Regions from separate parts of the Bacillus sp. 05T21 genome, predicted to be linked through region 1. Evidence: a T-box and tRNA genes for the amino acid it is inferred to sense, from the RefSeq annotation. Region 1 holds a T-box; the other holds one or more tRNA genes.
The links. The T-box of region 1 lies ahead of serS (serine--tRNA ligase). A T-box ahead of a tRNA ligase gene usually reads a tRNA of that ligase, here a tRNA-Ser.
Positions count from the first base shown of each region.

Region 2: it encodes a tRNA-Ser, which carries the amino acid that the T-box ahead of serS (serine--tRNA ligase) is inferred to sense. The anticodon was not compared.

Region 1 covers NZ_JBFTMD010000003.1:268,900-276,516, reverse strand. Annotated here, with positions in the region: gene AC1DKZ_RS10020 (DUF4020 domain-containing protein) at 1-1,005, opposite strand, end outside; gene AC1DKZ_RS10015 (YndM family protein) at 1,156-1,593, shown strand; gene AC1DKZ_RS10010 (cysteine hydrolase family protein) at 1,839-2,363, opposite strand; gene AC1DKZ_RS10005 (GNAT family N-acetyltransferase) at 2,406-2,945, opposite strand; partial or broken gene serS (serine--tRNA ligase) at 3,007-4,281, opposite strand; T-box leader at 4,388-4,618, opposite strand; gene AC1DKZ_RS09995 (kinase) at 4,853-5,356, shown strand; gene AC1DKZ_RS09990 (hypothetical protein) at 5,386-6,060, opposite strand; gene entB (cell wall-binding protein EntB) at 6,561-7,617, opposite strand, start outside.
Region 2 covers NZ_JBFTMD010000050.1:5,154-12,770, forward strand. Annotated here, with positions in the region: gene pdxS (pyridoxal 5'-phosphate synthase lyase subunit PdxS) at 1-43, shown strand, start outside; gene pdxT (pyridoxal 5'-phosphate synthase glutaminase subunit PdxT) at 62-652, shown strand; T-box leader at 707-927, shown strand; gene serS (serine--tRNA ligase) at 979-2,253, shown strand; tRNA gene AC1DKZ_RS31665 (tRNA-Ser) at 2,408-2,500, shown strand; gene AC1DKZ_RS31670 (sigma factor-like helix-turn-helix DNA-binding protein) at 2,667-3,062, shown strand; gene AC1DKZ_RS31675 (deoxynucleoside kinase) at 3,098-3,766, opposite strand; gene AC1DKZ_RS31680 (deoxynucleoside kinase) at 3,769-4,404, opposite strand; gene AC1DKZ_RS31685 (cysteine hydrolase family protein) at 4,528-5,067, opposite strand; gene tadA (tRNA adenosine(34) deaminase TadA) at 5,174-5,668, shown strand; RNA gene ffs (signal recognition particle sRNA large type) at 5,747-6,011, shown strand; gene dnaX (DNA polymerase III subunit gamma/tau) at 6,144-7,617, shown strand, end outside.

The sequences.
Region 1 (7,617 bases):
AAATAAATTTCTTAGTTTCCCTTCTGCTTCAAGCCATTCCACCCATTCATAATCACGAGCAAATTCAACGAAGTACCGAACGGTTTCAATTTTTTTTATTGACTGTTTTATATAGGATAATTGCTCCTGCTCTACTGATGGAGGAACGGTTACAATATCACGAATACGCATTCTTTTCGTAATATAATTATCCCCCATTAATTCCGCCCACCGCTTCACCGCTTTCACAAGCGCCTGATGATTATTTGCTTTATTCGGATACACAATCGGTCTTATCCCTAAATGCTCCCAATGATATGTATTATCACCTTGTGCGACGAAAGCATAACGCCTTGTACTCGGTGGTAAGCCTGTTGCTAAATATTTCATTACAGGATCATTATGACTATACCCAACGAATAAAACAGTGTAATTTGAGAATAAATCAACTAAAAATCGTCTCGCCCATCCTTCTGTTAAGTAAGCCCTTCCAAAATCACCATCCGTTAAAATTAAAGCTTCTTTCTCTTGTTCTACATTCCCATGTATGTAAGCCAACCCTTTAAACGCTCTCCCTGTCGGTAAAGCAGGTGCATAATAAATATTCAGCTCTCTATTCATTTCTGTAATTACAGACGTAAAATGTTGATCAAAGTTTGTCGTTACAATTCGAACATCCGTATCTAACGGAAACAGCCTTGGAATCGCATAGTGTAATGGATTTGGTTTTGATTTTTCTATATTAACGAGGTCTCTTGCAACTTGATGCACATCTTTCGTTTTCGCAATTTTACCGAGATAATAATCGTGGGGTTCTGTCATCTCACGCCTTTCGACATATAAAGCTTTCGAAATTTCATCAACTAAATCATCGAAATTCGGTAAGTTTGATTTCCCCTTCATAGAAACTCCTGCTCCAACGAATAATACTAACTTACCTTGTTCAAGGTGATCGATTAACTCATCTGGAATTTCTACTTCTGAAGTTATCCACATCCCGGATTCCCCCTTACCTAAAAATGTCATACGCTCTCATTTCACTATAACATTTTTTGATTATTTTTTTAATATTTAGATAAAATTTCAGCATGATAAAGTTTTATATAAATTAAACCGTTCCAATGTATGAACTCCTGAATTTATTGTAAAACTATGTATAAATGGGAGGTGTAAATATTGAGTGATATTACTGTAATACTTATCAAATTTATATCATGCATCATCGCTTTTAGTATCGGACTAGCTCTATTTTTCCCAGCAACGCTCGTCCAAATCATTTCTTTTAGTCTCTTCGTCACAATCGTTTCTTATATGTTTGTTGATAAAATTATTTTAAATCGAATTGGCAATTCCGCTGCCATTATGACGGATTTCTTACTTGCGTATTTAAGTGTTTGGATTTTCGGTAATATTTTATTAGACAACTACATGCAAATTGCATGGGGCAGTATCCTTTCTGCCATCGTCTTTACATTATCAGAAGTAATCGTCCATCGCTTTTCTAATTCCCACACAAGACACAGCAATGATAACATTCGAATTAATCGCCGGTTTGCATATGGCACGGAGTTTGCTGAAGAACAGAATGTGTTGGATAAAGATAAGAAGAAATAAAGCCATAATTACTGGTGCAAAAAAGTAGCTGTCTCATCAGTCGAATTTTTGACGATGTGGCGCTCCTTTTTGTTTTTTATACTATCAATACGGTGAATGAAATTATATCAACGATTTTGGAAATATATCCATCGTAACTCTAATTATATCAACGGTTCGACAAGAAATATCGATTTATCGACAACGTTTGATAGCCTATCTTCAAATAAAAAAGCTGCCCCATTAAGAGACAGCAACTTCTGTAATTACGCTTTTACTTTTAAATCTTTTAACGTAATAACATCTGCAAATGATCCAAATACAACATTATGATGTTTTACAATATCTTCAGCGCGTAATACATCTGTGTCAAATGTGCTATGTGCATCACTTACTAATGTTACTTTATACCCTTCACTAAACGCTCTTCGCGTTGTCGTATCAACACAGTACTCTGTTTGCATTCCTGAAATAATAACATGCTCAATCCCTTTTCCTTGTAACACTTCGTTTAAGTTTGTCTTATGGAATGAGTCTGGAGTCGTCTTTTCAACGACAAGCTCCCCTTCTCGCGGTGCAATCGCCGCATGTACTTTCCAACCATCTGTCCCTTTTTCTAATGGATGATCTTTTGGCCCGTTATGTTGTACATAAATAACCGGAATACCATTTGAACGACATTCCCCAATGAGCTCTTGCAACGTTTCTAAAAACTTTTCCCCATTATGTACTGGGATTCCTGCTGTATACATACCCGCTTGCACATCAATAACTATTAATGCCTTTTTCATTTCACACAGCTCCCTTTATTTTTATAAGCCCCTGCATATTTATTATAATTGTTTATATTCTACCATCCAACAATCTTCTAATTTCCCCTCATGCAGTTCATGTTTCTTTAATATCTTCACCTTTTTAAATCCGCATTTTTCATAACAGCTTATCGCACGTTCGTTATTTACTTTAGGGTCCATTGCAATTGCTTCTGCACCCACTTCTTTCATAATGTATGTAATTGCTGCTTGAACGAGTTTTGTTCCAATTCCCTTTCCCCAATAGAGTGGTTCACCGATAAATTGGTCCATTCCCCATACATTTTGTGATTCTTCATATCCATATAACGCTTTCCATTCAAAATCAACGGGATACATTTGAATGTAACCAATCGGCATTTCATCAAATTCTACTAAGCATCTTTTTTCATGACCGTTTGGATGATGTATAAAATGATCAAGCACCTTTTCTACAGATTGCGGATTATCTCGTCCTTCGTAATACTGCAGGACTTCTGGGTCTGTTAGCCATTTTGAAATGATAGGTGCATCGTTTTTTATTACGTATCTAACTAATAAATTTTCTTTTTGAAATAACATGTAGCACCTCTTTATTAGCATTTTATAAACTGTTAAACTTTATTTCAAATCAACATCATTCTTATTTAATAACCCCTACTCCCCCCATGTATGGACGCAATACTTCTGGAATTATAACTGAGCCGTCTTCTTGTTGGTAGTTCTCTAAAATAGCTGCTACTGTACGCCCTATAGCTAACCCAGAACCATTTAATGTGTGCACAAATTATGGTTTTGCACCTGGTGTACGACGGAAACGTATGCTTGCACGACGCGCTTGGAAATCTTCACAGTTTGAACAAGAAGATATTTCACGATATCCCCCATAACTTGGTAACCAAACTTCAATGTCATATGTTTTCGCAGCTGGAAATGCTATATCAGCTGTACATAATACGATAACTCGATAAGGTAATCGTAACAATTGTAGTACCCTTTCGGCATTCGCAGTTAATTTTTCTAACTCATCGTATGATTCTTCTGGCTTGGTATACTTAACCATTTCAACTTTGCTAAATTGGTGCTGGCGAATAAGCCCTCTCGTGTCACGTCCTGCACTACCAGCTTCAGAACGGAAACATGGCGTATGAGCAGTAAAATTAATAGGTAATTCTGCACCATTTAATATTTCGTCACGATAATAGTTCGCTAATGGTACTTCCGCTGTTGGAATTAAAGAGTAATCTGTGTCTTTTAATGTAAATACATCTTCTTTAAATTTTGGGAATTGTCCTGTTCCTATTAAAATATCGCTATTTACGATAAACGGTGGAATTACTTCCGTATATCCATGTTCTTCAACATGTAAATCTAGCATAAAGTTAGCTACCGCTCGCTCTAAACGTGCTCCCAAGCCATTGTAATATACGAAGCGGCTTCCTGTTACTTTTGCTGCTCGTTCAAAATCTAGTAACCCTAATTTTTCAGCAACTTCCCAATGTGGTTTTGCTTCAAATGAAAATTCGTTTATTTCTCCCCACTTACGTAATTCAACATTATCGTCTTCTGATGCTCCAATAGGCACTGTTTCATTAGGTATATTTGTTAATGTCAATAATATAGAATTCAATTTCTCTTCTACATTACGTAACTCATCATCTAACGTTTTAATACTTTCTCCTACTTCACGCATTTCACTAATAAGTTCATTTGCATCTTGTTTTTCACGCTTTAACTTCGCAATACGCTCAGATACTCCATTACGTTTACTTTTTAATTCTTCTACTTCTACTAACAGTTCACGACGATTCTGATCTAATTCTTCAAATGTATCCAATTCAAGAAACTCTCCACCGCGATTAATCAATTTTTTCTTTACTTCTTCAAAATTAGCACGTAATACTTTTACATCTAACATGTCTTATCTCTCCTTTAATAAGTGACTAATGTCATCTTCTTCGTTCACATTAAGCTCTTAAGATAGGGAATTTTACTAAAAAAACACAAAAAACTCCCGTCCCTATAAAAGGGACGAGAGTTAACCCGCGTTGCCACCCTAGTTGAAAGCATAGAATATAAAAGCTTTCCACTTAAAAAATTAACGGTTTTTAACCGGAAACGATTACTAACTTCACATTGAAGGGTTCCACATTTCGCTCAAGGACGGATTCACAAGCGCTTTCTATCGGTTTACACCACCCACCGACTCTCTAAAAGAAAAGATACTTGTTACTATTTCCTTTCATAGCTTTTAAACAATATAAATTTTAATTATCATTACTTTACAATAATTCTGTTTATTTTTCAAGAAAATATTGTATCTTTAAAATAAAGTGTTCCTATAATCAAACCACAAATAAACTGGAGGTTATTTACAATGTCCCATATCACTTTGAAAGCAATAACTTCTATAAACTGGCGAGAAGCGCTTACTAAAACAATTTTCAATGTAACAAAGCAAAAAACTAAAACAATTTGGAGATGAGAATTTGAAGTCAACATTAATTATTCTTCGAGGAAACTCCGCAAGTGGCAAAACAACAATCGCAAAAGAACTGCAAGAGCATTTTGGCCAAGGGACACTACTAGTCTCTCAGGATGTCGTACGTAGAGATATGTTAAAAGTGCACGACACAATGGGTAACTTATCTCATGATTTACTATTTGAAATTACGAAGTATGGAAAAGGAAAATGTGAATTTGTTATTTTAGAAGGTATACTAAACAGTCGTAGATACGGTGATATGTTAAAAGAATTAATACATTATTTTAAAGGAAACGCTTATACATATTATTTTGATTTATCACTTGAAGAAACAATTAGACGGCATAATACGAGAGAAAAAAGACTTGAATTTGGAGAAGATTTATTAAGTAAATGGTATAACCCACACGATACAATTGAGGTTAATAGAGAGACTGTTTTTACAGATGATTTCACGCAAAGAGATATATTCCATGCGATTATTACTGATGTTACGATACAAAAATAAGACTGACTCTTTTTGTCAGTCTTATTTTATTATGTTCCTTGTATTTCAGTTTTCATAACGGAACAATCTTTACATAAGTAATAATATATATTCATCTCACCGAACAGAAAATCAACTACTGAAATAAGTTCCCGTTCTTCAAGATCTTGTGTAATTGTAGCAACATATTTCATCTCTTTCGAACAGGTTGGACATCCTAAATCTTCTGGAACATCATCGTATAGAGGCGCTCCTAACAATCTACATACATATTCCGAACCGAATAAGTCAAAAGCTTCCCAGTAACTATCTTCATCAGTAGGTATATCTTCATTTTTCATATTCGTTAGCTTTACATTAGTTTTTGGTAGATCGACCGGTAGTTTATCCTCATCTTCCATTATCCAATCTTCCGTATTGTCTTGTTTTATTATTTGTACCGTTTTACCACCATTACTTAACTGAAAATATTGTGGCTCCCACACCATCGAACAATTCAAGCAAGAGATGAATGGTAATACAATCAATTCAGCATTTTTAAGTTCAGCAAGTTTCCCATCTTTCAAATCAAAACAAAAAATTTGATGCATTTTCTCACCGCATAACTTACACAATGGTAATTCACAATCTTGACCACCGAAATAATGATTATATGAATCTTTCCCTTCCATTACTCTATATCCTTTTATTCCATCCCAATGTTCGCCATATAATTCCATTGTCATATTCTATCCTCTTCTCACTTATAAAGGTAATCCTCGATACTAATCTTTTAATAACTTTCAGTACATAAAACATTTTTTATTGTTGCTAATCATCATTTTTCTCATTCTTATCAACGTTATCTTTTTGGTATGAATACGATAATAAAATAATAACAATTTACAAGAAGACTGAGTTCTGTATCCATTCTGACACTATAGGGATTTGGAACGTTATAAACCCTAGTATAAGACTAAATAAAACAATTACTATTTTATGAATATTTTTCTCCTATTTATCTAATTGTATTTTAATAGTGATAGAAGAACAATATGGTTGTCAGAAATACAAATAAGGATTATATAATTCAATAGGGTTACTTTTACTGCTCACGGTACTCAGTAGCAAAATTAAGGTTTTACCCTTTTACATATCCTTCAAATTTTTCCAATGAATCGCATTAAGGTAAAAAACAAAAGCCAGTCTCAATAAAGAGAACTGACTTCTATTTGGATAACCATTATTATAAAACTTTTACTTTAACAGTTTGTCTTCCCCAGTTCATAGCTTTACTTTTTGAACCCATTAAAACATCAATACGATTTCCTTTAATAGCACTACCAGTATCACCAGCAATAGCTTCTCCATAACCTTCTACCCATACTTTAGATCCTAATGGGATTACCTTCGGATCTACTGCGATAATTCTCATATTAGGATTTGCCGTTAAATCATGACCCATCGCAGTTAAAACGCGTCCACCATATGTACCATTTTCACTTGGATCAGCAGTATATGCTGTCGCTACTACCGTTAATTCACGTTTAGCAGACTGTGTGTTATTTTTAGATACTTCTTGTGTCTTTGTTGCTTCTTTTGCTTTTGCTATTTCTCGTGCTTTTGCTTCTTCCTTAGCTTTTGCTATTTCTTGCGCTTTTGCTTCTTCCTTAGCTTTTGCTATTTCTTGTGCTTTTGCTTCTTCCTTAGCCTTTGCTATTTCTTGTGCTTTTGCTTCTTCCTTAGCTTTTGCTATTTCTTGTGCTTTTGCTTCTTCCTTAGCCTTTGCTATTTCTTGCGCTTTCGCTTCTTCTTTTTCTATTTCTTTTACTTTTGCTTCTTCTTTAGGCTTTACTATTTCTTCTGCTTTCGTTTCTTCCTTAACTTTTACTCTCTCTGTTACTTTTGCTTCTTCTTTAGGCTTTACTATTTCTTCTGCTTTCGTTTCTTCCTTAACTTTTACTCTCTCTGTTACTTTCGCTTCTTCTTTAGGCTTTGCTATTTCTTCTACTTTCGTTTCTTCCTTAACTTTTACTCTCTCTGTTACTTTCGCTTCTTCTTTAGGCTTTACTATTTCTTCTGCTTTCGTTTCTTTCTGCTCTTTTGTTGTTTCTTTCGCTTTTGCTATTTCTTGTACTTTTGCTTCTTTCTGCGTTTTTACTTCTTCCTTTGCTTTAACTGCTTTTTGTACTTTCGCTACTCGCTTCGTTTTCTCTTCAGCTTTCTTTTCAATTGGTGCTGTACTTGATAGGAAAGAAACATTTGCATAAGCTGTTTTTCCTTTATACTCAAATTGCAGCCAT
Region 2 (7,617 bases), on a different contig from region 1:
AACGTTATTACCAGAACAACGCATGCAAGAGCGTGGATGGTAATTAAAGGAGATCTTTAAAATGGTGAAAATCGGTGTACTAGGTCTTCAAGGTGCAGTTCGTGAGCATGTAAAATCAGTTGAGGCAAGTGGTGCAGAAGCTGTTGTTGTAAAGCGTATAGAGCAACTTAAAGAGATTGATGGTCTTATTTTACCAGGCGGTGAAAGTACAACAATGCGCCGTCTTATTGATAAGTATGCTTTCATGGAGCCTCTTCGTACATTTGCGAAGTCTGGTAAACCAATGTTTGGTACATGTGCAGGAATGATTCTTCTTGCGAAAACACTTATTGGCTATGAAGAAGTACATATTGGTGCTATGGATATTACGGTTGAGCGCAATGCGTTCGGACGCCAAAAAGATAGTTTTGAAGCTGCACTTTCAATGAAAGGTGTGGGAGAAGACTTTGTTGGTGTATTTATCCGTGCTCCGTATGTTGTAAATGTAGCTGATGATGTTGAAGTACTTTCTATGCATGGCGAGCGAATGGTAGCGGTAAGGCAAGGGCCGTTTTTAGCTGCTTCTTTCCATCCGGAATTAACGGATGATCATCGTGTAACAGCATACTTTGTAGAAATGGTAAAAGAAGCGAAAATGAAAAAAGTTGTATAAGTAACTTGCAACTTGTATAAGATTATAGTAAATTGATGATAACAATTTTATAAAATAAGCGTGTTGATAGGAAGTAGTAACAAATGTTGTTTCTTATAGAGAGTCGATGGTTGGTGGAAATCGATAGAAACAGTTTGTGAATCCATCCTGGAATGGAATGTGGAATATCTTTTGATTAGTAAACATTCCCGGTGAAGAGCCGTTATTTCTACTTGAGAGGAAAGCGGTAATGCTTTCAACTAGGGTGGCAACGCGGGTTAACTCCCGTCCCTTTGTATAGGGACGGGAGTTTTTTGTGTTTTATAAAATAAAAGGAGGAGTATATAATGCTTGATATTAAATTTTTACGTACGAATTTTGAAGAAGTAAAAGCAAAATTACAGCATAGAGGCGAAGATTTAACGGATTTTAGTCGCTTTGAAGAACTTGATACGAGAAGAAGAGAGCTACTTGTTCAAACAGAAGAACTAAAAAGTAAACGTAACGAAGTATCTCAACAAATTTCAGTATTAAAGCGTGAAAAGAAAGATGCGGAAGCTCTAATTCTAGAAATGCGTGAAGTTGGGGAAAAAGTAAAAGATCTTGATAATGAGCTTCGTACAGTTGAAGAAGATTTAGAAAGATTAATGCTATCTATCCCAAATATCCCTCATGAATCTGCTCCAATAGGTGAAACAGAGGATGATAACGTAGTAGCACGTACTTGGGGAGAAGTGAAAGAATTTACTTATGAGCCAAAACCGCATTGGGATCTTGCTACTGATTTAGGGATTCTAGATTTTGAACGTGCTGGGAAAGTAACAGGAAGCCGATTTGTATTTTACAAAGGTGCTGGTGCAAGATTAGAACGTGCTTTGATTAGCTTTATGCTTGACCTTCATACTGATGAGCATGGATATGAGGAAGTATTGCCTCCTTATATGGTAAACCGTGCAAGTATGACAGGAACAGGACAACTTCCGAAGTTTGAAGAAGATGCATTCCGTATTGAAAGTGAAGATTATTTCCTAATCCCGACAGCTGAAGTACCTGTAACGAATATGCATCGTGATGAGATTGTGAGTAAAGAGCAATTGCCGATACGATATGCTGCGTTTAGCTCATGCTTCCGTTCTGAAGCAGGTTCAGCTGGTCGTGATACACGTGGTTTAATTCGCCAACACCAATTTAATAAAGTTGAACTTGTTAAGTTCGTGAAACCAGAAGATTCTTACGAAGAGTTAGAAAAATTAACAAATGATGCAGAGCGCGTGTTACAATTATTAGAGTTGCCATATCGCGTTATGAGCATGTGTACAGGAGATTTAGGATTTACAGCAGCGAAGAAATACGATATTGAAGTATGGATTCCAAGCTATGGTACATATCGTGAAATTTCTTCTTGTAGTAATTTTGAGGCATTCCAAGCGAGACGCGCGAATATCCGTTTCCGTCGTGAGCCAAATGGCAAACCGGAACATGTTCATACACTAAATGGATCTGGTCTTGCAATTGGACGTACAGTGGCAGCTATTTTAGAGAACTACCAACAAGAAGATGGTACAATTATAATTCCAGAAGTTCTTCGCCCTTATATGGGAGGAAAAACAGTTATTAAATAAGTTAAAACATTCATCGGTATGAGTGATTGGTAATTATGGACGTTGTCAGCAGTGTCAAAAAGGAGAGGGGAAGTAAAATTTTCCTTTCCTCATAATTTATTATAGTAGGGTTGACTAACTGTTTTTCTTTTGATATTATATTTGATGTCAATATGGAGGTATACCCAAGTCTGGCTGAAGGGATCGGTCTTGAAAACCGACAGGCGGCGAGAGTCGCGCGGGGGTTCGAATCCCTTTACCTCCTCCAGATATAATTGACAACAGCGCATATAAGTGGAGATTGGAGAACTCGTTACCAACACGTAACGAGTTTTTATTTTAAAACCAATCATAAAGTATGATGTAAGGATATAGTGTCCTTATTACACACTCATATTCCGATGATTATCTTCATAGATATGAAAGGAGTTAACATGGATCTTATTATACAAACGTTTCCTTTAGATGGAAAAACTTTATATTATGTACAATGTCCTGTCTGTAAGAACAATAGAATTTTAAACAGTGGTGCAAATGTGTCGCGCATTATAAGTGATGATACATTCCGTAAACTTTGTGGTTGCACTTGTGATGTAAAACAGGTTGCAAAAAAAGTAGAGGTACCAAAAGAAGCTGAAAAACCAGCTGTGCAAAAAGAAGTAACTCCAAAACGTACAGGGAAATTACTAACAGCAGTAATTAATGGGAAAGAATTGACTGTTAAAGAGATTGCTGAAACATATGATATTAGTACGAGTACTGTTCGTCAGCGTATTAATGCTGGAAAGCCAGAGAGTGAAATTATTGCTCCGACAAAAAAGAAAAAGTAATTTCATAGGAAAACCCGTGCATATGCACGGGTTTTTTATTTTACAAGTTTACGTGTTTGTTTTAAAAAATGTCCAATTTTTTTAATGATTGGTTCGATTGAATCGCCATCTTTTAAAATATCGTATTCATTAATGTTTAATCGTAAAACAGGGCATGAATTAAAGTTATTAATCCAGTTATCGTAACGTCCATGCATCTCTTTCCAATATTCAATTGGTGTTTGCTGCTCCATGGGACGTCCTCGTTCTTGAATACGATCGACAATATCATCAAAAGAACCTTCTAGGTAAATTAATAAGTCTGGATGAGGGAAGTAAGGAGTCATGACCATAGCATCAAATAAACCTTTGTATGTTTCATAATCAGTTTCAGTCATTGTACCCTTTTCGTAATGCATTTTTGCGAAAATACCAGTGTCCTCATAGATAGAACGGTCTTGAACAAAACCGCCACCATATTCGAAAATTCTTTTTTGTTCTTTAAATCGTTCTGCTAAAAAGTAAACTTGTAAGTGAAAGCTCCAGCGTGTGAAATCAGCATAGAACTTGTCCAAATATGGGTTGGAATCTACTTTTTCAAAAGATGTACGATAACCTAAAGCGTTAGCCAATGCAGTTGTCATAGTTGATTTACCGACACCTACTGTTCCAGCAATAGTGATAACTGCATCATTTGGTATATCATATTTTTGCCTTAAATTCATTGTTATTTCGACTCCTTCAAGAGAGTATTTTGAAGAGCTGATAAGATGACATTTAAATCATCAGGATTTCTTACAAAATCCATATCGTCTCCATTAAATTTTAATACCGGAATATCCGGATGGTCCTTTTTGAAAGCATCCATTGCTGTTTCGTAATCTTTTGTAAGCTGTAGCAAGTAATTTGGATCCATATTTTTTTCGAATTCTCTTCCGCGCATGGCAATTCGTTTTTGTAATGTTTCTAGGCTCGCTGTTAAATAAACGATGACATTTGGTACAGGCATATCTTGCGTAAGAATGCGATAAATTTGCATGTACTTATCATATTGAGAATCTTTTAATGTACGGGATGCAAAAATTAAATTTTTAAATATATGATAATCTGCTACTACAGGCTTTCTTTGATTCAAATACTTTATGTTAATATCCTCTAGTTGTTTGTATCTATTACAAAGAAAGAACATCTCTGTTTGAAAACTCCATTCGTCGATGTCTTCGTAGAATTTTCCTAAAAAAGGATTTTCATCAACAATCTCTTTTAGTAAGTGGAGTTGCATGTGAGTTGAAAGTTCCTTCGCAAGTGAAGTTTTTCCAACACCAATTGGTCCTTCAACCGTGATAAATGGTACTCCGGTCACGCTGTTTCCTCCTTTCAATCAGTGATTTACCGTGACTACTAAAAACACAAAACAGAATTATTGTAGCACAAGAGGGGAGCGAGCGGACTAATTTGATATAAAAAGTTAGAAAATAGATATGTATTAATTAAATTTTATTTGGGATGACGGTACAATATTTGCCTTTAATGTGGCTTCCATTATTTTTAAAGCATGTTCATTATCTTGCTCGTTATTAGAAGCGATGCAATCCCGTGGTACATAAAGTGTATAATTTCTCATATGGGCATCATTAGCTGTAAAAAGGATGCATATGTTCCCGGCAATTCCTGTTAAAATGAGATTTTCGATTTTTAAATAACCTAATAAAGAATTCAAAGGTGTTTCATAAAAAGCAGAGTAATGTGGTTTAATAAAAATATAATCGTCAGTATGCGGAGCAATGGCCTCGATAATATTTTTACTATACTCATTTGTACAATGAGTGATAAGTTGATCAATATCAGATCTCCAAAGTTGATAGTGATCATTGACATAAATTATTGGATAGCCCAATGATTTCATGGTGTCCTTTAATTGTAAAATGGGGTTCTTTATAATTTCACATTTCTGTGCCAGGATGGGTCCGTGGGAGAATTGAAAATCATTAATCATATCGATAATGAGTAAGGCAGTATTTTTCATATGTAATTCCCTCTCTTTCTTCTTTAGGTTGGATTGAATTTGTAAAAGTTATCCCACCTGCAAGAAATGAAAAAGTGTATTTTATTTTTGGTGAAAGGACTATATTATGGAGCGAGATATATATTTTATGCAGTTAGCAATAGAGGAAGCGAAGAAGGCGGAGGCGATACAAGAGGTACCAATTGGTGCTGTAATTGTGCTAGATGGTGAAGTGATTAGTGTCGCACATAACTTAAGAGAAACTGAACAGAGATCAATAGCTCACGCCGAGCTCTTAGCTATTGATGAAGCTTGCAAAAAATTAGGGACATGGCGTTTAGAAGATGCAACGTTATATGTAACATTAGAACCTTGCCCAATGTGTGCAGGGGGAATTGTTTTATCGCGTATAAAACGGGTTGTATATGGTGCGAACGATCCGAAAGGTGGATGTGCAGGTACGTTGATGAATCTTTTAACTGATGAGCGTTTTAATCATCAGTGTGAAGTAGTGGCTGGTGTACTTGAAGAGGAATGTGGTACGTTGTTAACGATTTTTTTTAGGGAGCTTCGTAAGAAAAGAAAAGAAGTGAAAAAACTAGAGAAAAGTAATGGTAACTAACGTATTTGCATTTTGTAAAAAAACAAGTTATACTGATAATGCCTTATCCAAGGCAACCGAATATTGGTTTTAACTTTGCCGTGCTAAGCGGGGAGGTAGCGGTGCCCTATACTCGCAATCCGCTCTAGCGAGGCTGAATCCCTTCTCGAGGTTATGCTGCTGTAAGGTCTGCCTTAAGTAAGTGGTGTTGACGTTTGGGTCCTGCGCAACGGGACCCCGTGAACCTTGTCAGGTCCGGAAGGAAGCAGCAATAAGCGGGTTTTCTCGTGTGCCGCAGGAGTGCCTGAACCGAGCTAACTGCTTGAGTAACGCTTATGGTACGTAATCGACAGAAGGTGCACGGCAGTTATATATGTATACAAAACTCACCTTTATATAAAGGTGAGTTTTTTGTATGGAAAATAACTTTTGGAATCTATAAACAGAATGGGTTATAATAAATAAGATAATAACCTTTGAGGGAGGCCGTATTTTCGTGTCATACCAAGCGTTATACCGAACATGGAGACCGCAAAAATTCGAAGATGTAGTCGGTCAAAAGCACGTGACAAAAACGTTGCAAAATGCCCTTCTTCAAGAGAAAGCTTCACATGCTTATTTGTTTTCGGGTCCGAGGGGAACAGGGAAAACGACAATTGCAAAAGTATTTGCAAAGGCAATTAACTGTGAACACGCCCCGGTAGCTGAACCTTGTAATGAATGTCCTTCTTGTTTAGGAATTACACAAGGGTCTATTTCAGATGTATTAGAAATTGATGCGGCTTCAAATAACGGTGTAGATGAAATTCGAGATATAAGAGATAAAGTAAAATATGCTCCAAGTGCTGTAGGATATAAAGTATACATTATTGATGAAGTTCACATGCTTTCTATGGGTGCCTTTAATGCGCTTTTGAAAACTTTAGAAGAGCCACCAGGACATGTTATTTTTATTCTGGCGACAACAGAACCGCATAAAATTCCAGCTACAATTATTTCGCGTTGTCAGCGTTTTGAGTTTCGAAAGATATCAGTAAATGATATCGTTGAGAGATTATCGACGGTCGTGACAAATGAAGGTACGCAAGTAGAAGATGAAGCGTTACAAATTGTAGCGCGTGCCGCCGAAGGTGGTATGCGTGATGCGCTCAGTCTTATTGATCAAGCTATTTCTTATAGTGATGAGACGGTGACGAGTGAAGATGTTTTAGCTGTAACAGGATCTGTATCTCAGCGATATTTGGGTGACCTGGTAGAATGTATACGTGAAAATGATGTATCAAGAGCGTTACGTATTATAGATGAGATGATGAGTAAAGGGAAAGATCCAGTTCGCTTTATGGAGGATTTCATTTACTACTATCGTGATATGCTTTTATATCAAACTTCACCACAATTAGAACATATGTTGGAACGGGTAATTGTAGATGATCAATTCCGTACGTTAAGTGAAGAAATGCAACCGGAAGTAATCTATGAAATTATTCATACCCTTAGTAAGGGACAACAGGAGATGAAGTGGACAAACCATCCAAGAATATTCTTGGAAGTTGTTATGGTGCAACTGTGTCAGCAGTTTATGATGCAAGCAAACGGCGCAGATCGTTTGCAAGCGATTATGAACAGGATGCAGCAGCTGGAGAAAGAGTTAGAGCAAGTTAAAAAGAATGGCGTGCCAGCTGGTGTGCAGCAGGAAGTAAGGGAGACGCGGGCAACACCAAAACCGGTACGAACAGGAAGTATGAAAATTCCTGTTGGACGTGTGAATGAAGTGTTAAAGCAAGCGAAGCGTCAAGATTTAGAACAGTTAAAAGCTGTATGGGGCGAATTATTAGGAAGGCTCAAGTCACATAACAAAGTAGCATTTGCTGTTTTATTAGAAAATAGTGAACCAGTTGCGGCTTCGGATGATACCTATGTGTTAGCATTTCAATATGAGATTCATTGCAAAATGGCTAGTGAAAATCGAG